Regions from separate parts of the Streptomyces phaeolivaceus genome, predicted to be linked through region 3. Evidence: riboswitches for the same ligand, from Rfam matches in the RefSeq annotation. Region 3 holds a riboswitch; each other region holds the start of a gene.

Region 1 (6,976 bases), 2.2 Mb from region 3:
GGGGCCGAGGACGGGGGCCTCGGGGAAGAGCTTGCCCTGCTGCCGGACGGTCCCGATGTGCCACAGCTGCGGGACGATCGTGCCGCCCCCGGCGTGCACGGCCTCCGCGACCTTCGCCCACCCGGCGAGCTGCTCCTCACCGGCGAACCGCGGCACCCCGTCCAGGTCCCCGGCCGTCTCGTGCCCGACGTACGTCCCCTCGGTCACGATCAGGCCGACCCCCGCGGCGGCCCGTCGCCCGTAGTACGAGGCCACGTCCGCCCCCGGCACACCACCGGGCGAGAACACCCGCGTCATGGGCGCCATGGCGATCCGGTTCGGAACGGTCAGCCCGTTGATCGTGACGGGCCGGGACAGCACTTCGGCGGCACGGGAGGTGGGCGCGGTGGTCACGTGGGGACTCCTAGGAGGGAGAGCGGAATCAATTCCATGCGCACGCATATAGCGCACGTCCCTCCGCACAACCGCCCCCGCCTACGCGGAATTCCACCGGCGCGACGGCATCGGTGTGACCCGTGACACGCCCCGGAAACGCCCGAGGGCGGCACCCCCCGTTTCCAGGGGGTGCCGCCCTCGGTACCGCAGGACGGTGATCGACCGGGGTCGATCAGAAGTCCATGTCACCGCCCGGCATACCGCCACCGGCGGGCGCGGAGGACTTCTCCGGCTTGTCGGCGATGACGGCCTCGGTGGTGAGGAAGAGCGCGGCGATGGAGGCGGCGTTCTGCAGGGCGGAACGCGTGACCTTCGCCGGGTCGATGATGCCGGAGGCGATCATGTCGACGTACTCACCGGTCGCGGCGTTGAGGCCGTGGCCGACCGCGAGGTTGCGGACCTTCTCCACGACGACGCCGCCCTCAAGACCACCGTTGACGGCGATCTGCTTGAGCGGGGCCTCCAGGGCGAGCTTCACGGCGTTGGCGCCGGTCGCCTCGTCACCCTCCAGCTCCAGCTTCTCGAAGACCGAGGAGGCCTGCAGCAGGGCCACGCCACCACCGGCGACGATGCCCTCCTCGACGGCCGCCTTCGCGTTGCGAACGGCGTCCTCGATGCGGTGCTTGCGCTCCTTCAGCTCGACCTCGGTCGCGGCACCGGCCTTGATGACGGCCACGCCGCCCGCGAGCTTCGCCAGGCGCTCCTGGAGCTTCTCGCGGTCGTAGTCCGAGTCGCTGTTCTCGATCTCGACGCGGATCTGGTTGACCCGGCCCTGCACCTGCTCGGTCTCACCGGCACCGTCGACGATCGTGGTCTCGTCCTTGGCGATGACGACCTTGCGGGCGCGGCCCAGCAGGTCCAGCGTCGCGTTCTCCAGCTTGAGACCGACCTCCTCGGAGATGACCTCGCCGCCCGTGAGGATGGCGATGTCATTGAGCATGGCCTTGCGGCGGTCACCGAAGCCCGGGGCCTTGACCGCCACCGAGCGGAAGGTGCCCTTGATCTTGTTGACGACCAGGGTCGACAGGGCCTCGCCCTCGATGTCCTCGGCGATGATCAGCAGCGGCTTGCCGGACTGCATGACCTTCTCCAGAAGCGGGAGCAGGTCCTTGACCGAGCCGATCTTGGAGTTGGCGATGAGGATGTAAGGGTCCTCCAGCACCGCCTCCATGCGCTCCATGTCGGTCGCGAAGTACGCCGAGATGTAGCCCTTGTCGAAGCGCATGCCCTCGGTGAGCTCAAGCTCCAGACCGAAGGTCTGCGACTCCTCGACGGTGATGACGCCTTCCTTGCCGACCTTGTCCATGGCCTCGGCGATCAGCTCGCCGATCTGGGTGTCGGCGGCGGAGATGGAGGCGGTGGAGGCGATCTGCTCCTTGGTCTCGACCTCCTTGGCCTGGTCGAGCAGCGCACCGGAGACGGCCTCGACGGCCTTCTCGATACCGCGCTTGAGGGCCATCGGGTTGGCACCGGCGGCTACGTTGCGCAGGCCTTCCTTGACCAGGGCCTGGGCGAGAACGGTCGCCGTGGTCGTACCGTCGCCGGCGACGTCGTCCGTCTTCTTGGCGACTTCCTTGACCAGCTCGGCGCCGATCTTCTCGTACGGGTCCTCGAGCTCGATCTCCTTGGCGATGGAGACACCATCGTTGGTGATCGTGGGGGCGCCCCACTTCTTCTCGAGGACGACGTTGCGGCCCTTGGGGCCGAGCGTCACCTTGACGGCGTCCGCGAGCTGGTTCATGCCGCGCTCGAGGCCGCGCCGCGCCTCCTCGTCGAACGCGATGATCTTGGCCATGTGAAGTGGTCCTCCCGGACTGGGGTGGATTGCTCCGGACCGCGCTGGCGCCCGCGACGGACGGCTCGCCTGCCTCGTGGTTCCTTGCCCCACATGGCCTGCGGGCCTCACCGACCCGATCCTCGTTGTCACTCTCACCTTCAGAGTGCTAACGCCAATGATTAGCACTCGCCCCCTGCGAGTGCAAGCGGCTCTTGATGATCCGCAGGTGAACGCGCCCGTGCGCCTCCCGTGCGCGACCCCCCGGCGAGCCCGCCCCCGGGCACACGGAAGGGCTCGCACCCCCGTACAGGGATGCGAGCCCTCCGATGAAGAACGAAGAACGTCGCTGCGTTAAAGCCCGGCGCGCACTTCAGCCGGCCGCGAGTCGGACCATGTCCGCCTGCGGCCCCTTCTGACCCTGCGAGATCTCGAACTCGACCCGCTGGCCCTCTTCCAGGGTGCGGTAACCGTCCATCTGGATCGCGCTGTAGTGGACGAATACATCCGCACCACCGTCGACCGCGATGAAGCCGTACCCCTTCTCCGCGTTGAACCACTTGACGGTGCCCTGAGCCATGCCTAACTCCCCTATTACTGGCCCTTGCACAGATCCACACTTCGCGGATCCGGGTCAGACCTCACCCCCCAACGGTTGGGGGTGTGCGCCGGAACGCGTCGACCGCGGCCGAATGTATCTGTCCAACTGCCCTCTGCAACAGGTCAATGGGACGAGAATTCTGGACACGACCGGTCGGGAATGTACGAACAATTCGCCCGAATTCAGGGCAAGTCGGGCCCCATAAAAGGGAAGAAATACGCAAAAGGCCTGCACACTTTGGCTACTTCATATAGGGCGTGCGGCGCGATCAAATATGCGCCCGGCATGCAATCACTACGGTGATCGGACCGGGTTCCCCAACTGTACCGCGCTCAACCATAGAGAATTGCCCCCTCCGCTTCTCTCGCGGAGGGGGCAATTCGATGAACTCTCGGTAATCAAAGTTACCGACGGTTACTACCGGCGGGTACCGACCGGCGGTCAGCCACCGGCGACCGCGGGAATGATCGACACACCCGCACCGTCCGGAGTCGCCGTCTCCAGCCCCTGCTCGAACCGGACATCGTCGTCGTTCACGTACACATTCACGAACCGCCGCAACTTGCCCTGATCATCCAGAACCCGGGCGGCGATCCCATTGTGGTTCTTTTCGAGATCGGCGATGACTTCGCCAAGGGTGGCCCCCTCGGCGGTCACCTCGGCCTGCCCACCCGTGTAGGTGCGAAGGATGGTGGGGATGCGGACGGAAACGCTCACGATGGGACCTCCGGTCGGGAATGTGTGCTGTTCGAGGCGGTCTTACGCGAGACCGGCCTCATGGAACGAATCGAGGTTGGGCCGGATGGTCGCGGTCAGCCCGGTCCCGGCCACCGCGTCCAGGGTCTTGAGACCGTCCCCCGTGTTGAGGACGACGGTCGTCAGCGTCGGGTCGAGCACCCCGTCCTCGATCAGCTTCTTCGCGACCCCCACGGTCACCCCGCCCGCGGTCTCCGCGAAGATCCCCTCGGTCCGCGCCAGCAGCTTGATCGCCTCGACGACCTGCTCGTCCGTCACGTCCTCCACGGCCCCACCGGTCCGCCGCGCGATGTCGATCACATACGGCCCGTCCGCCGGGTTGCCGATCGCCAGCGACTTCGCGATGGTGTTCGGCTTCTGCGGGCGCACCACGTCGTGCCCGGCCTTGAAGGCCACCGACACCGGCGAGCACCCCTCCGCCTGCGCACCGAAGATCTTGTACGGCTTGTCCTCGACGAGCCCGAGCTTGATCAGCTCCTGGAGCCCCTTGTCGATCTTCGTGAGCTGCGACCCGGAGGCGATCGGCACCACCAGCTGGTCGGGCAGCTGCCAGCCGAGCTGCTCGCAGATCTCGTACGCGAGGGTCTTGGAGCCCTCCGCGTAGTACGGCCGCAGATTGACGTTCACGAAGCCCCAGCCCTCGCCGGCCGGGTCGCCGATCAGCTCGGAGCAGAAGCGGTTCACATCGTCGTAGTTGCCCTCGATGCCGACCAGCGCGCCGCCGTAGACGGCGGCCATGACGACCTTGCCCTGCTCCAGGTCGTGCGGGATGAACACACAGGACCGGAAGCCGGCGCGGGCGGCGGCGGCGCCGACGGCACCGGCCAGGTTGCCCGTGGAGGAGCAGGAGAGGGTGGTGAAACCGAAGGCACGGGCCGCTTCGAGGGCCTGGGCGACGACGCGGTCCTTGAAGGAGTGCGTCGGATTGCCCGAGTCGTCCTTGATGAAGAGCTTGCCGGTGTCGACGCCGAGCGCGGCGGCCAGGTTGTCGGCCTTGACGAGCTGGGTCCAGCCGGGGTTGATGTTCGGCTTGGTGGCCACATCGGCGGGGACGGGCAGGAGGGGCGCGTAACGCCAGATGTTCGCGGGCCCGGACTCGATCCGCTTCCGCAGCTCCTCCGTGTCGTAGGAGGAGTAGTCGTACGCGATCTCCAGCGGCCCGAAACACTCCTCGCAGGCGAAGACCGGTCCGAGAGGTACGCGGTGTCCGCACTCGCGACAGCTCAGGGCGGCGGCGGGGCCGAGGTCTACTGTGGAGGCGGAGCCGGATTCGGATTCGGTGGTGCTTGCAACAGTCTGCGCAGCCATGGAGGCGAGGCCCTTTCTCCTCATCTTCCTCACGACGCACTTCGCCGTGAGACGGATTTGGCACCTTCCCGAGCCGGGAGCCTCACCACGATGACGATGATCGAATGACGATGATCGGATGACGTGGTCAGACCGGCTGGAGGGTTGCCGGGGCTTCATCGGGCCGTATCCCTCTGCCCCTCTGGATGAGCGGTATTTGGTTGTATACGCCGACGGGCACCGACATGCGATGGTCACCAGCGTTGTCCAAGACTGTAACCGAAGGCCAGGACAGTTGAGAGAGCCGTCCGAACCGCGAGATGAACGCAGAGGAGCCGCGCACTGTGCTGAAGGAAGTCGAGCGCTGGCTGAGCACCCGCTCCTGGTCCATGTCCGACCGCCCGCTCCACAAGATCATGGCCGCCAAACGGGCCACGGGACAGACGGTCAGCGTCGTCCTGCCCGCGCTGAACGAGGAGGAGACGGTCGGCGACATCGTCGCGATCATCCGTCATGACCTCATGCGGCAGGTCCCGCTCGTCGACGAGATCGTGGTCGTCGACTCCGGTTCGACCGACCGGACGTCCCAGGTCGCGGCAGCCGCCGGGGCGAGGGTCGTGCACCGCGACGCGATTCTGCCCCGCCTCCCGGCCGTCCCCGGCAAGGGCGAGGTGCTGTGGCGGTCGCTCCTGGTGACCTCGGGCGACATCGTCTGCTTCATCGACGCGGACCTCAAGGAGTTCTCGTCGGACTTCGTCTCCGGGATCGTCGGCCCGCTGCTCACCGACCCCGGTGTGGACCTCGTCAAGGCGATGTACGACCGGCCCCTCGGCTCCGCCGCCGGCCAGGGCGGCCGTGTGACCGAACTCATGGCCCGCCCCCTCCTCAACATGCACTGGCCCCAGCTGGCCGGCTTCGTCCAGCCGCTCGGCGGCGAGTACGCGGCGCGGCGGTCGCTGCTGGAGCAGCTTCCGTTCCCCGTCGGCTACGGCGTCGAGCTGGGCATGCTGGTCGACGCGCTGCACCTCGTCGGCCTCGACGCGCTCTCCCAGGTCGATGTGGGTGTCCGCAAGCACCGGCACCAGGACGGGGCGGCACTGGGGCGGATGTCCGCGGCGATCTATCGCACCGCCCAGCTGCGGCTGGCCCGCGGCCACCTGATCCGGCCCGTCCTCACCCAGTTCGAACGCGGACGCGAGGGCTTCGAGCCGCGCACGTACTCGGTGGACCTGGAGGAACGGCCGCCGATGGTGGATGTCGAGGAGTACGTGGAGCGCAAGGCGGCGTGATCTTTTGGGGCGGCGGGGGTGCGTTGCGTTGTCGGGTGCGGGTCCGGTGGGGGCTGGTCGCGCAGTTCCCCGCGCCCCTGAAAAAGCAGGGGCCGCGCCCCGTGCTTTTTCAACGGCCCGCAGGGGCCGTTGTTCTCAGGGGCGCGGGGAACTGCGCGAGAAGCCCCACCGGACCCCCACCCGCCGACGAACGCCGCACCCCCCACCCCACTGGGCACTCCTGTATACGGCCGAACCCCACGTTTGACCGGCGGAGCCCTTGGCTAGGTTGAGCCCTATGGCCTCCACACGCGGTGCCCAGATCCTCGTCGCCTCCAACCGCGGCCCCGTCACGTACGCACAGGACGACACGGGCGCCCTCACAGCGAAGCGCGGCGGCGGCGGCCTCGTGTCCGGGCTCTCCGCGATCGACCCGGAGTCGGGCGCGGTCTGGGTGTGCTCGGCACTCGGCGACGGCGACCGCGAGGCCGTACGACGCGGAGTCGCAGAGCCGGGCGTACGGATGCTGGACATCCCGGCCGACGTGCACCACGACGCGTACAACGGCGTCGCCAACTCCACGCTGTGGTTCGTGCACCACATGCTCTACCAGACCCCGCTGGAGCCGGCCTTCGACGCGGAGTTCCGCCGCCAGTGGGCGTCGTACGAGACGTACAACCGCGCCTTCGCCGAGGCCCTCGCGCAGGAGGCGGCGGACGGCGCGGCCGTCCTCGTCCAGGACTACCACCTGACCCTGGCCCCCCGGATGCTCCGCGAACTCCGCCCCGACCTGCGGATCGGCCACTTCTCGCACACCCCGTGGGCACCCGTCGACTACTTCCGGCTGCTCCCCGA
Region 2 (6,976 bases), 2.2 Mb from region 3:
CTGAACGTGATGTCATGTTGAACAAGCTCGCTCAGGGGCTGCGGTCGATGGTGGACGGGCTCGGCTGGTTCGACGGGCTGGGTGGGGAGGAGCAGTCGGAGACGCTGATGTTCCTGCGTCATCACTGCGTTCAGGCGCGTGTCGTGGACCAGGACGGTCCGGAGGCCGTACGGCTGTCCGGGCTGCGGCCGACACACACGCCCGCCGTGCTGATCACGTGTGGCCCGATCGAACAGCACCTGGGGAAGATCGTCTCCCTCGCTCCCCCTGACGAACGACGGAAGGCGTTGCGGCCGCTGGTCGCACTGCTCGGGATCGCCGACGGTCGGCGGCGCGAGCGGTTCTGCCGCGGTGGCTGCGGTCACTGGTGGCACGCCCTGTCCGCCACCGTCATGTGAGCGTGACGCGTGTGCCGCCCCCGGCCAGGACTTCGAGGGTCGCGGTGACCAGGTCGTACGGTTCGCCCTCCGGTGTCAGGACGTGGGACAGGTGTTCGTGGGCGATCGGGGCGTTCCGCCAGCGCACGGTCGCGGGCGAGGTGGGGCCGAAGTTGCCGCGCAGACAGTCCACCAAGGCGTCGAGGCAGCCGCCGAAGTAGCCGCCGGGGCCGTTGACGGCCTCACCCAGGGCCGGATAGAGGCTCGGCTCGTCGGTGATGCACCGGCCGTCCAACTCGGACGCCCCTCCGGCGGGGCGGTCCCGGTGGTCCAGTCGGCACCCCCGTTCGCGGACCAGGTCGAGCCAGGCCCCGCGTTGCCGGGTGTCCAGGTCGGTCCAAGCTCCGGGGGCGTCCGGCGGGGCGGCGAGCCAGCGCCGCCAGACGGGCCAGGCGTACTCGGGTACGGGTTCGGACACCTCTCCGTCGAGTTCCAGATCGATGAGGTCCGTCCCGTGCGAGGACGGGCCCCACGCACGGACCTTGGGCCGCAGCAGCCGGTCCGTGAGCGGTTCGCCCCTGTCGTCGTGTATCTCCAGCCACGCCTCGTCCAGGTCCAGGGCACGCCGAGTGCCCGTCGCGAGCGCACGCCGCAGCCGATCGCTCGGGGCGAACCCCCGGAGGACAAGGGGGCGCGGCAGCTGGTCGGGGCGGCAGGACGCGGGCGATCTCTTGGCAAGAGCCCAGCCAGCGCCGGCCGTCGTGCAGTCGGACCGGGGCCCGGTGTCCCTCGGGCGGGCCGTCGTAGTCGTCCAGGCCGGTGAGCACGAGGCTGTTCCATCCCGGGCCCGGGACCGGGCCGAGACCGTGCCGTCGCGGGTATGGTCCGGTGCGGTTCGTGCGCGGGTGCGGGCCGAGGCATTCCGCGTCTTCCAGTGGCCACGCGTCGAGCGTCCTCTGGAACGCCCTGTTCGACCCCCGCGACATCCTCGACCTCATCAAGAGCGGCCGTACCGAGGACGAGGCCGCCTCCCGTCTGGTGACCGCCCTCCGCGGCGCCCTCATCGGCTGGTCCACGACACCGGACCGCAGGGACGACTGAGCCGGCGGGCCCCGACCGGGCCCGCCGACCGGACGTCCGTGGGTCACACCACGCTCACGGGATGCCGTACCACCGCGTCGAACAGATAGCCCTGGGTGTTGGGCACGGCGGTGTCCGGCTGGGTGCGGCCGGCCGTGTCGGTGGCGCGGGCCAGCAGGTGGGTGGCGCCGGGCGCGTCGGGCCGCCAGCCGACGGACCAGCGGGTCCAGGTGCCGGAGCGGGGGCGGTCGTGCAGCCGGGCGGGCCGCCAGTTCGTGCCGCCGTCGGTGCTGACGTCGACATGGGCGACACCACCCGCGCCCGACCACGACCGCCCGTGCAGCACATGTTTCCGCCCCGCCGTGAACGTGGCCCCGCGCGCCAGTTCGAAGGCGCTCTTCGTGGTCTGCCGGGTGAGCGGCGCGCTGCCGCCCTCGGGGTGGGCGGGCCCGAACAGCCGGTAGAAGGCGGTGTTCCAGGGCGAGAACAGCGGCTGCGCGGACACCTCGATGTCACCGACCCACTTGATCGACGCGATCCCGATCCAGGACGGCACCAGCACCCGCACCGGGTGGCCGTGGTCGTACGGCAGTGGCTCACCGTTCATCTCGTACGCGAGCAGCACATCGTCGAGCGCCTTGGCGAGCGGCAGCGGCCTGCGCACCCGGCCCAGGCTCTCCCCGCCGCTGACGAACTCGGCGTCGAGGCCCCGGGGTTGCACATCGACGGCGTACGGGGAGAGCCCGGCTCCGCGCAGCACATCGGCAAGGCGCACCCCGCGCCAGCGGGCGACGCCGATCGCGCCCAGGGTCCAGGCGGTGCCGGTGACGGTCTCGCCCTGCTGGGTCGTGTAGAAGGAGCGGCCGTTCCCGGCGCACTCGACGAACGCGGTGCGGGTGACGGCCGGCAGGGCGCGCAGTTCGTCGTAGCCGAACTCCACCGGCCGGTCCTCGCCGGGGGCGCCGCGCAGCCCGCTCCCCCACAGCCGCAGCCGCCAGTCGGCGGCGTCCAGGACGGGGGTGGTGGTGTGGTTGCGTACGAAGAACAGGCTGTTGGGGGTGTGGTGGCCGGTGCCGCGCAGGGCTTCCCAGCGGGTCTCGGCGTTCGTGCCGCGCTGGATGAACCACTCGGGCGGCAGGGGTTTGACGATCGGTGTGTCGGCGGCGTGGGCGGGCCGTGCGGTGCCGAGCGCGGTTCCGGCGGCCGTGGCGGCGAGCAGGGTGAGCAGCCGACGGCGTGAGACGCCGTCGGCCCTGGCCTCACCGGCGAGCCACTGGCGCAGCCTGCGACGGTCGTAGTCGGTCTCGTGGCGGTGACCGGCGGGGGTGGGAGAGAGCATGGCGGATCCTCGTCATGCGGAGTGAAGGAGCACGGCAGGGACGGGAGGAGTGGCGGAGTAGGGGTGGCGGAGACGGCAGGGATGGCAGCGATGGCGGAGACGCCAGGGGTTGCAGGGGTTGCGCGCACAACTGGCTTACGCGGCAAGGTGGTTGGCGGCGGCCTCGGAGAGGCGCGCGATCAGCCGGTCGGCCGACAGAGCGCGGCGGCCACACGGACGAGGTCCACGGCGCGGCGGCGGGTCAGCGGCTCCGACAACGGCATGGCGGGATGCAAGCACGTGCGGCGGGGGATGTCAACGGAGCGTTCCGGTAGGCGCGATACGGGCCGCGCCGCGCGCCGGGGCGCTCTCTTCGTCCGCACTCTGCTCCCCGCCCGGCGTTGACGGGCCGCGAAAACGATCGCTAAAGTTTCAACTGGCATTGAGTGTCAGCGTCAAGCCCTGGCTTGCTGACCGGCAACCCTCCGCCGCGGTGGGGTGCTCCAGGTGAAAGCCCGGCCGGATCGCCGATCCGGCAAGCGCGTGGCCCCTGACAGGGCCTGGAACACGGAGGAGTGAGCATGCGGTACAGCGCCATCTCCGGTCCCTCCGGCACGGTCGCGGCGGCTCACTCCCGGTTCTCCCGCCGACGCCACATCGACCTGCAGCGCATCACCAGCTGTCTGTGTCGCGGCTGACCGCAGCCCCCAAGCCGATCTAGGGCGTTCCCCCGCTGGTCTCAGCCGTTCCGGCACCGGCGACGCATGCCCCTTTCCCGGCTCTTTTCCGTTTTCCTTTCCGCTTCCTTGTCCTTCCTTCTTCTCCCTCACCCTCCACAGCCGTGTCGTCCTGCCCTGGAGCGACACCATCCGCGTATCTCCGCCGTCCGCACGAGCCCGTGCGGGACGGCTTTCGAGTAGGAGAACCACTTCCGTGATATCGCATCCGGATTCCCGCCCCGCCCGATGGGCGACACTGACCGCGCTCCTCACCACCGGTGCACTGCTGACCGCCTGCTCGTCCGGAAGCGGCGGCGGTGCGAGCGACGGCACCGGCCGGCCGAAGTCCGGCGGCACCCTGACCTTCGCGGTGGGCTCCGACGCCGGCTGCGTGGACCCGCAGCAGGTCGGCAGCAACGACACCATCTACTCCCTGCGTCAGATCGTCGACTCCCTGACCGACCAGGATCCCAAGACCGGCAGGATCGTGCCGTGGCTGGCGAAGAGCTGGGACATCAGCAAGGACACGAAGACCTTCACCTTCCACCTCCGATCAGGGGTCACCTTCAGCGACGGGTCAACGCTCACCGCGCAGGTGGTCAAGGACAACTTCGACGCGGTGCCGAAGCTGGGCGCCCTCGCGACCCTGGCCCAGGGGTATCTGAGCGGGGTGGAGAGCACCACCGTGGTCGACCCGCTCACCGTGCGGGTGAGCTTCAAGCAGCCCAACGCCCAGTTCCTCCAGGCCACTTCCACGTTCTCGCTGGGCATCGAGTCGTCGGCGAGCGTGAAGCGGGCCCCGAAGCAGAAGTGCAGCGACGGGGTCGTCGGCAGCGGCCCGTTCACCCTGAAGCAGTATGTGCAGAACCGTTCCATCACCTTGGCCAAGCGGACCAAGTACGCCTGGGGTTCCGCGCTGTGGAGCAAGAAGGGCGAGGCGTACCTCGACCGGCTGGTGTTCAAGGTGGTGCCGGAGGCCGGTGTGCGCACCGGCAGCCTGCAGTCCGGTCAGGTGGACGCGATCAGCAGCGTCGGCAGGGCCGACGAGAGCGCGCTCAAGGGTGCCCAGGTGAACCTGGCGGCACGGGCCAACCCGGGCAATGTGTTCAACCTGGGGCTGAACAACTCCCGGCCGCTGCTGAAGGATGTGAAGGTACGGCAGGCGATCCTGTTCGCCGTCGACCGGCAGCAGATCGTGGACGCGGTGTTCCCGACCGGCACCCGGCCGGCCACGAGCATCCTGGCGCACACCACCCCGGACTACACGGACCTCGGCAAGGACCTGGCGCACGACGCGGCGAAGGCCAAGTCCCTGCTGGACGAGGCCGGTTGGAAGACCGGCGGCGACGGCATCCGGACGAAGGACGGCGACAGACTGAGCCTGACCGTCTCCTGGTTCGCCAACGCGGCCACCAACCAGCCCGCCCTGGAGCTGATCCAGCAGCAGCTCAAGGCCGTCGGTATCGACATCGTCCTCAAGGAACGGCAGATCAGCCAGTTCGCCACGACCCTGCAGTCCGGTGACTTCGACGCCGTATGGGGCAATGTCACCCGCGCCGACCCCGACATCCTGCGCAGCTCCTACTCCACGAAGCTCGCCAACTTCTACCATCTGCCCGCGAGCCCGCTCGACTCGCTGCTGACCCGGCAGGCGGCGACCAGCGACGCCACCGAGCGCGCGCAACTGGTCGAGCAGGCACAGCGGTTGATCGTGAGGAACGCGTATGTCGTACCCGTGGTGGAGCTGCAGACCCAGCTCGGGGTGGCCAAGAAGGTGCACGACCTCGGCTTCGAGGCATCCAGCCGGATCCAGCTGCACGACACCTGGATCGGCTGACGCGTGCGCCGCTATGTGGTCAAGCGCGTCGCGCAGGCGGTCGGGGTGCTGTGGGCTGCCTACACCGTCTCGTTCCTGGTGCTGATCCTCCTCCCCGGTGACCCGGTGTCGGCGATGGCCGGCGCCGGGGCGGAGGCCGGCACGGTCGACCCTGCGCAGCTGGCGAGGCTGCGCCACGAGTACGGCTTCGACAAGCCCGTGCTCGCGCAGTACGCCGACCATCTCGGCCGGGCGGTGCGCGGGGACTTCGGCGACGCCATCTCCACCGGCCGCCCGGTGACCTCGACGCTGGGCGACGCGCTGCCGCAGACCCTGACGCTGACCGGTACGGCGCTGCTGCTCGCGGTGGTTCTCGGCGGCGGTCTCGCGGTGCTGGCGACCTACACCTCGCGGCGGTGGCTGCGGCAACTGCTGCTGTCGTTGCCGCCGCTGGGGGTCTCGGTGCCGACCTTCTGGGTGGGGCTGCTGCTGGTCGAGGTGTTCTCGTTCCGGCTGCGCTGGTTCCCGGCGTTCGGCAACGACGGGCCGCGGGGCCTGGTGCTGCCGGCGCTGACGCTGGCGATCCCGACCGGCGCGCAGATCGCCCAGGTCCTGGCCAAGAGCCTGCTCACCGCCCTGGATCAGGCCTATGTGGAGACCGCGCGGGCCAAGGGCGCGGGCCGGCTGCGGATCCATCTGCGGCACGCGCTGCGCAACGCGTCGCTGCCGGCGCTGACGGTCGTCGGGCTGCTCGCCGGGCAGCTGATCGCCGGTTCGGTGGTCGTGGAGACCGTGTTCTCCCGCGACGGTCTGGGCCGGGTGACCGTGGCCGCGGTCACCGCGCAGGACATCCCACTGGTCCAGGGGGTGGTGGTGTTCGGTGCGCTGATCTTCGTACTGGCCAATCTGATCGTCGATCTCGTCTATCCGCTCCTCGACCCGCGGATCGTGGTGGCCTCGGGCAGGAAGGGGAGTTTCGCATGACCCAGCGTCTCGTCGACGACGTCGGCGATGTCCACGAGGGTGGCGATGTCCACGGCGTCGGCGGTGCTCAGGCCGGCGGCGTTGCTCAGGCCGGCGGCGTTGATCGTGGCGGCGGCGTTGCTCATAGCAGCGATCTTGCCCATGGTGACGGCGTTGCTCATGGCATCGTGACCGGCGCCGCGCTCGCCCCGGCGCCTGCCGTCCCGCCCGGTATCGGCCCGGGTGCCGGGCGGCGGCCCGAACTCCGGCGCGCCCTGCGGTTCTTCGTGCGCCGGCCCGGTCTGCTGGTCTCGCTCCTGGTCGTGGTCCTCGTGGTGCTGGCGGCGTTCGGGCCGGGGCTGTTCACGGCGAAGGACCCCCTGCACGGAGTGCCGACGGAGAACTTCCGCGGCCCGAGCGGTGCGCACTGGTTCGGCACCGACGAACTCGGACGCGACCTGTTCGCCCGGGTGGTGCACGGCGCCCAACTGTCGCTGAAGGCCACGCTCATCGCGGTCGCGGTCGCCTTCGTGGTCGGCGGTCTGCTCGGCCTGCTCGCCGGGTTCGTGGGCCGCTGGGTCGACGACGTGCTGATGCGTTTCGTCGACGTACTGCTGTCGATCCCGGCGCTGTTCCTGTCCCTGGCCCTGGTCACGGCGCTCGGCTACGGGACGGTCAAGGTGGCGGTCGCGGTCGGTGCGGC
Region 3 (6,976 bases):
GGCAAGGTGCCCGCCGAGGTGGCCCGCCGCGCCAAGCTGCACGGCCGCCCGGTCCTCGCCCTCGCGGGCACCCTGGGCGAGGGCGCGCACCAGGTGCCCGGCGTGGACGCGTACACCGGCATCCTGCCCGCGCCGATGGCCCTCGCCGAGGCCCTGGTCCGCGCACACGAGCTGCTCACGGACGCCACGGAACGGGCGCTACGGATGATCGTGCTGGGCGCGCGGGTGACGGCCGGAACGGCCGGAACGGCCGGAACGAATGGCGCGGTCAGCGCGGTTCAGACGGCTGGCGCGGTTCAGACGGCCGGGACGCAACGACCGTCCTCCGTGCGGTAGTTCCACTGCGCGCCGTTGCTCACCAGCTCCTTCACCGCGCCCACGAACCGCTCCACGTGCTCGTCGGGGGTGCCCGCGCCGAAGCTCACCCGGATCGCGTTGAGGGACCGCTCGCCGGGCGCGGCCTCGGGTGCGCCGCACTCGCCCTGCGCCTGCGGCTCACTGCCGAGGAGGGCGCGGACGAGGGGGTGCGCGCAGAAGAGACCGTCGCGTACGCCGATGCCGTACTCGGCGGAGAGCGCGGCGGCGAAGTGGGAGCTGTTCCAGCCCTCTACGACGAAGGAGAGGACACCGACGCGCGGGGCGTCGTCCCCGAAGAGGGAGAGGATCCGCACCTCGGGCACCTCGGCTAGCCCGGCCCGTACGACGTCGATCAGATACCGCTCACGGGCGACCAGCGTGTCGAACCCGGCCTCGGTGAGGGCCTTGCAGGCGGAGGCGATGGAGTAGGCGCCGATGACGTTGGGCGAGCCGGCCTCGTGCCGGGCGGCGGTCTCGTGCCACTCGACGTCCACACCGCCGTCGGTGCGCCGGGTGACCTTGCGGGAGGCTCCGCCCCCGGCGAGGTACGGCTCGGCCGCGGTGAGCCAGTCGGCGCGGCCGGCGAGGACGCCCGAGCCGAAGGGCGCGTACAGCTTGTGGCCGGAGAAGGCGACCCAGTCGACGTCCAACTCCTGTACGGAGACGGGGTGGTGGGGTGCCAGCTGGGCCGCGTCGAGCACGATCCGCGCACCGTGCGCGTGCGCGGCGGCGGCCAGCTCCCGCACCGGCCAGATCTCCCCGGTGACATTGGAGGCACCGGTGACGCACACCAGCGCCGGCCCGAACGGGTCGCGTCCGGCGAGCGCGGTCTCCAGGGTGGCGACGGCCTGCTCGGGCGTCCGGGGCGCGTCCAGGTAGGTCACCCGCGCGTCCCGCCAGGGCAGCAGCGAGGCGTGGTGCTCGGTCTCGAAGACGAAGACCTGGCAGTCGGCGGGGAGGGCGGCGGCGAGGAGGTTCAGCGAGTCGGTGGTCGACCGGGTGAACACGACCTGGTCGCCGTCCCGGCAGTCGAGGAACTCGGCGACGGTCCTCCGGGCGTTCTCGAAGAGGTCCGTCGACAGCTGCGAGAGGTACCCGGCGCCCCGGTGCACGCTCCCGTAGTACGGCGCGTACGCCGCCACGTCGTCCCAGACGCGCTGCAGGGCCGGGGCGCTGGCCGCGTAGTCGAGGGCGGCGTAGGTGACCTCGCCGCCGGTGACGAGCGGGACGGTGACATCTCGCCCCAGAACGGACAACGGGGCACAAACGGACTGGTCGGCGGCAGCGGTGAAGACGGACATGGCGAACTCCCGTGAGAGGCATGCGCGAAGGAAGGGAAGGGCGCATGTGGAGGAAAGAGAGAAGGGTGCGCGGAGGCGGGGCTCGGCGGCCCTATCGCATTCGCTTGCTCACGGAAGACTCCCTCGTAACCGCGCTTGCCGTAGACCTCGCTGCCTATGGCCCGGTCTTCACCCGGGGCACCCCGCCACGGACGGAGGGTTGCCGGACAGCCAGCCGGGGCTATGGGCTGTCACTCATGACCTGTCGAAAACCTACGTGAAGTGATCGTCGCGCCGCAACTTGTGTCCGGATGTTGGGCGGGTGCGGGCCGGTGGGGGCCGGTGGGGGCCGGTGGGGCTTCTCGCGCAGCCCCGGCTTTTCAGGGGCGCGGGGAACTGCGCGACCAGCCCCCACGCACCCGCACCCGCACCCGCACCCGCACCCGCACCCGCACCCGCACCCGCAGAACTACCGGTTCGTCGCCGCGACCCACCGCTCAAGGGCCCGCCGAGCCGCCCCGGAATCGATCGACTCCGCCGCCTTCGCCATCCCGTCCCGCAGCTGCTCCGCGAGCGACGCGGATGTCGGGTCCAACGCCACCAGCGCCGCCGCCGAGTTGAGCAGGACCGCATCCCGCACGGGACCGGTCTCCCCACCCAGCAACCGCCGCGCGACATCCGCGTTGAAGGACGCGTCGGCCCCCCGCAGCGCCTCCACGGGCACCAGCTCCAGGCCGACGTCACGCGGGTCGAACGCCTCTTCCGTCACCTTGCCGTCCCGGACGACCCACACCCGCGACGTCGCCGTGGTCGTCAGTTCGTCCAGGCCGTCGTCGCCGCGGAAGACCAGTGACGAGTTGCCGCGCTCGGCGAGGACACCGGCCATGATGGGCGCCATCCGGGGGTCGGCGACACCGACCGCCTGGGCCCGCACCTTCGCCGGGTTCGCCAGCGGCCCCAGCGCGTTGAAGACGGTCCGGATGCCCAACTGCCCGCGCGCGGCGGCCACATGACGCAGCGCCGGATGGAACTTCACCGCGAAGCAGAAGGTGATCCCGGCCTCCTCGGCGACCTCGGCGACCCGCTTCGGCGTCAGCTCCAGATTGACGCCCAGCTTCTCCAGCACATCGGAAGCCCCGGACGCAGACGACGCGGCCCGGTTGCCGTGCTTGACGACCTTCGCGCCCGTACCGGCGACGACGATCGACGACATCGTGGAGATGTTGACGGTCTTGGCGCCGTCCCCGCCCGTACCGACGATGTCGACGGTCTTCCCGGACACCTCGATGACATTGGCGTGCTCGTACAGCGCCTCGACGAGACCGGTGATCTCGTCGACGGTCTCCCCCTTGGCCCGCAGCGCCACCACGAACCCGGCGATCTGCGCGTCCGTCGCCTCACCGCGCATGATCTGGTCCATCGCCCAGAACGTGGCGCCGGCGTCCTGGTCCTGCCCGGAGAGCAGCGCGTTCAGCACGGTGGGCCAGGAACGGCCCGCCGCGGTGTCGCCTCCAGCGGGGGTCACAGCGCTCATAGCCGCTCCTGGGTGTCGTGGCGCGCGAGATGCCGCGCGATCCATGAAATCAAAAGTGCGCTCCCACCCTATCCAGCCACGGGCACGGCGAAGGGCCCCCGTCCGAAGATCGGACGGGGGCCCTTCGACCGTGGTGTGGCGAAGCGAAGCGATCAGTGGTGGCCGTGGCCGCTCGTGATCTCCTTGTACTCCTCGACGGTCGGCTTGGCGATCTGGCTGTCCTCGCCGTAGTAGCCCTTGCTCAGCTTGGCGCGGAGCTTCTGCAGGCGGGTGACCTTGCGGGCGACACCGTTCTCGTCGACCGCGGCACCGATCTCGGCCGGGGCGTACTGCTCGTGCGCCGTGAGCGTGTGCAGCTGCTCCTGGCTGAGCGGCTCGTGGACCTCGATGAACTCACCGTGCGGCAGGCGCTTGATGATGCCGGTCTCGCGACCGTGCAGGATCTTGTCCTTGTCCCGCCGCTGCAGGCCGAGGCAGATGCGCTTGGTGACGATGAACGCGAGGACCGGGGCCACGAAGAACGCGATCCGGACGAACCAGGTGATCGAGTTGATCGACAGGTGGAAGTGGGTCGCCCAGAGGTCGTTTCCACCACCGATCAGCAGGACCATGTACCAGGTGATCCACGCGACACCGAAGGCCGTACGGGTCGGGGCGTTGCGCGGGCGGTCCAGGATGTGGTGCTCGCGCTTGTCGCCGGTGACCCAGGACTCGATGAACGGGTAGACCGCGATCGCCACCAGGACCAGCGGGAAGATCACCAGCGGGATGAACACACCCAGGACGAGCGTGTGGCCCCAGAAGTTGATCTCCCAGCCCGGCATGACACGGATCAGGCCCTCGGAGAAGCCCATGTACCAGTCGGGCTGGGCGCCGGTGGAGACCTGGTCGGGCCGGTAGGGGCCCATGGTCCAGATCGGGTTGATCGTGGCGATCGCCGAGATGACCGCGATGACACCGAAGACCAGGAAGAAGAAGCCGCCCGCCTTCGCCATGTACACGGGGAGCAGCGGCATGCCGACGACGTTGTTGTTCGTCTTTCCGGGGCCCGCGTACTGCGTGTGCTTGTGGTAGAAGACCAGGATCAGGTGCGCCACCAGCAGGCCGAGCATGATGCCCGGCAGCAGCAGGATGTGGACCGAGTAGAAGCGGGCCACGAAGTCGCCGCCCGGGAACTCGCCGCCGAAGAGGAAGAACGACAGGTACGTGCCGACGATCGGCACGGACAGGACCGCGCCCTCCATGAAGCGGACACCGGTGCCGGAGAGCAGGTCGTCCGGGAGCGAGTAGCCGGTGAAGCCGGTGAACATGCCGAGGACGAACAGCAGGAAGCCGAACAGCCAGTTGACCTCACGCGGCTTGCGGAACGCGCCCGTGAAGAACACCCGCATCATGTGCACGAACATGCCGGCGAGGAAGACCAGCGCCGCCCAGTGGTGGATCTGCCGGATCAGCAGACCACCGCGCACCTCGAAGGAGATGTGCATGGTCGAGTTGAACGCCTCGGACATCAGCTGTCCCTGCAGCGGGACGTAGCTGCCGTGGTACTCCACCTCGTTCATCGACGGGTGGAAGAACAGCGTCAGATACACACCCGTGAGGATGATGATGATGAAGCTGTACAGGCAGATCTCACCCAGCATGAACGACCAGTGGTCGGGGAAGATCTTGCGCATGTTGGCCTTGGCCAGGGAGTAGATCCCGAGCCGGCCGTCGGCCCAGTCGGCGACGCGCTCGCCGGCCGGTGCCTTCTCACGCTTGTCGCGTGCGTCGGTGGTGGTTGCAGTACTCATCCGCGCTCCCAGAAGGCAGGACCAACGGGCTCTTCGAAGTCGCTGACCGCTTCGAGGTAGCCGTCTTCGCCGACGGTGATCCTCAGCTGCGGAAGGGCGTGACCCGCGGGGCCGAAGATGACCCGGCCGCCGTCGGCGAGGTCGAAGGTGGACTGGTGGCAGGGGCAGAGCACGTGGTGCGTCTGCTGCTCGTACAGGGAGATCGGGCAGCCCACGTGGGTGCAGATCTTCGAGAACGCCACGATGCCCTCGTGGGACCACTCCAGCTCGCGCTTGTCCTTGATGTCGTCCGGCTGGATCCGGACGATCATCAGGGCGTCCTTGGCGATGTTCTTCTGGAAGTCGTGGTCGTGCTCGCTCAGGCCGTCCGGCATGGCGAAGGTCAGCGACCCGACCGCGACGTCCGAGGCACGCAGCGGCTCGTTGGTGTTCATGTTGACGAGCTTCTTGCCCTTGGCCCAGGTGGTGTGCCGCAGCTTGGTGCCGGGCGCGGGGCCGAGGCCGCCGAGCAGGAAGACACCGGAGAGCGGGAACAGGGCCAGCGCGCCGAACATCGTGGTGCGGATCAGCTTGCGACGGCCGATCACCGACTCCTCGGCACCGGCCTTGAAGTCGGCCAGGACCTTGGCCTTGACCTCGGGCGCGGCCTCGATCGGGTGGCGCTCGTCGGCGACCTCGACGTCCGACATCAGCGTGCGGGCCCAGTGGACCGCGCCGGCGCCGATGCAGAACAGCGACAGGCCCAGCGTCATGCCCAGCGCGAAGTTCAGCGCGCTGATGTGACCGATCGGCCAGACGTAGATCGACTTGTCGACGTCGATCACCAGGTACGAGGCGATGAAGCCGACGGTGGCCAGCATCGACACCGTGAACAGCAGGGCGACCGTGCGCTCGGACCGCTTCGCGGCCCGCTCGTCGATGTCCTGGATCCGGTGCTCGTGGGGCGGGAGGCCGGGGTCCGCGAAGGGGTTCTTCTCGTCCGCGACCTTCACCGCGCCGTGCGCGTCGTGCGCGTCGTCCTGCGCTGCGGGCAGGTTCTCTTCTGGAATCTCTTGGCTACTCATGACTTCTTGGCCTTTGCGGTCCGAGCGGCGACCCACACGGCGACGGCGATCAGCGAACCGAGTCCGAAGACCCAGCCGAACAGACCCTCGCTGACCGGACCGAGCCCGCCGAGGCTGAGGCCACCGGGCTCCACGGTCTCGTCACCGTTGACCGCGTCGAGGTACGCGATGATGTCCTTCTTGTTCTCCTCCGACAGCGTGGTGTCGGGGAAGGACGGCATGTTCTGCGGGCCGGTCTCCATGGCCTCGTAGATGTGCTTCGGGTCGACACCCTTCAGGGGCGGCGCGTACTTGCCCTCGGACAGCGCACCACCCTGGCCGGTGAAGTTGTGGCACTGCGCGCAGTTGGTCCGGAACAGCTCGCCACCCTCGGCGATGTCCGCGCCCTCGGGGTCGTACTCGTTCTCGGTCGGGATCTCCGGGCCGGCGCCCAGCGACGAGATGTACGCCGCGAGCTGGTCGATCTCGGCCTGCGAGTAGATGACCTTCTTCTTGGGGACCTGCGCGCCCGGCTGCTGGGCCGGCATCCGGCCGGTGCCGACCTGGAAGTCGACGGCCGCCGCGCCCACACCCACCAGGGACGGACCGTCGGAGGTGCCCTGACCGCCGGTGCCGTGGCAGCTGGCGCAGCCTACGGCGTAGAGCTTCTTGCCCTCCTCGATGGTGAGGGTCTGGGCGGTTTCATCGGCCTGCGCCTTTTCCGCGGGGGCGAAGGCGGTGTAGAGCCCCGCGCAGGCCGCCAGCGCGATGAATAGGACGACGACCGCCGCCAGCGGATGGCGTCGTCGTGCGGAGAGCTTTTTCACGGATTACCCCGGTGTCAGGATCTTCTGCGTCGGTGCTTCTGGAAGGGTGGTTCTCGGTGCGAGGCAGGCGTACGGTCCGCCCGGCCCGGCCGCCCGGTCTACTTGATCATGTAGATCGTGGCGAAGAGGCCGATCCAGACGA

What was found. A riboswitch is a leader RNA that binds a small molecule or an ion and turns the genes downstream of it on or off. The one in region 3 is predicted to bind S-adenosylmethionine.
Region 1: linked by a shared signal. The riboswitch ahead of thrC (threonine synthase) and the one ahead of F9278_RS11060 (aminotransferase class V-fold PLP-dependent enzyme) in region 3 are both predicted to bind S-adenosylmethionine.
Region 2: linked by a shared signal. The riboswitch ahead of F9278_RS48415 (putative leader peptide) and the one ahead of F9278_RS11060 (aminotransferase class V-fold PLP-dependent enzyme) in region 3 are both predicted to bind S-adenosylmethionine.

Annotation. Positions count from the first base shown of each region.
Region 1 covers NZ_CP045096.1:4,562,146-4,569,121, forward strand. The annotation lists gene F9278_RS21370 (NADH:flavin oxidoreductase) at 1-393, opposite strand, end outside; gene groL (chaperonin GroEL) at 608-2,230, opposite strand; gene F9278_RS21380 (cold-shock protein) at 2,583-2,789, opposite strand; gene F9278_RS21385 (ubiquitin-like small modifier protein 1) at 3,252-3,527, opposite strand; gene thrC (threonine synthase) at 3,570-4,874, opposite strand; SAM riboswitch class I at 4,892-5,066, opposite strand; gene F9278_RS21395 (glucosyl-3-phosphoglycerate synthase) at 5,198-6,142, shown strand; gene F9278_RS21400 (alpha,alpha-trehalose-phosphate synthase (UDP-forming)) at 6,420-6,976, shown strand, end outside.
Region 2 covers NZ_CP045096.1:175,846-182,821, forward strand. The annotation lists gene F9278_RS01155 (DUF5958 family protein) at 1-398, shown strand, start outside; gene F9278_RS46735 (barstar family protein) at 391-855, opposite strand; gene F9278_RS46740 (hypothetical protein) at 1,275-1,478, shown strand; gene F9278_RS01165 (sulfite oxidase) at 1,522-2,796, opposite strand; SAM riboswitch class IV at 3,214-3,323, shown strand; gene F9278_RS48415 (putative leader peptide) at 3,357-3,473, shown strand; gene F9278_RS01170 (ABC transporter substrate-binding protein) at 3,709-5,331, shown strand; gene F9278_RS01175 (ABC transporter permease) at 5,335-6,294, shown strand; gene F9278_RS46040 (hypothetical protein) at 6,234-6,455, opposite strand; gene F9278_RS01180 (ABC transporter permease) at 6,462-6,976, shown strand, end outside.
Region 3 covers NZ_CP045096.1:2,352,976-2,359,951, forward strand. The annotation lists gene F9278_RS11055 (glycerate kinase family protein) at 1-336, shown strand, start outside; gene F9278_RS11060 (aminotransferase class V-fold PLP-dependent enzyme) at 297-1,658, opposite strand; SAM riboswitch class IV at 1,785-1,900, opposite strand; gene trpD (anthranilate phosphoribosyltransferase) at 2,107-3,171, opposite strand; gene qcrB (cytochrome bc1 complex cytochrome b subunit) at 3,324-4,964, opposite strand; gene qcrA (cytochrome bc1 complex Rieske iron-sulfur subunit) at 4,961-6,028, opposite strand; gene qcrC (cytochrome bc1 complex diheme cytochrome c subunit) at 6,025-6,834, opposite strand; gene ctaE (aa3-type cytochrome oxidase subunit III) at 6,933-6,976, opposite strand, start outside.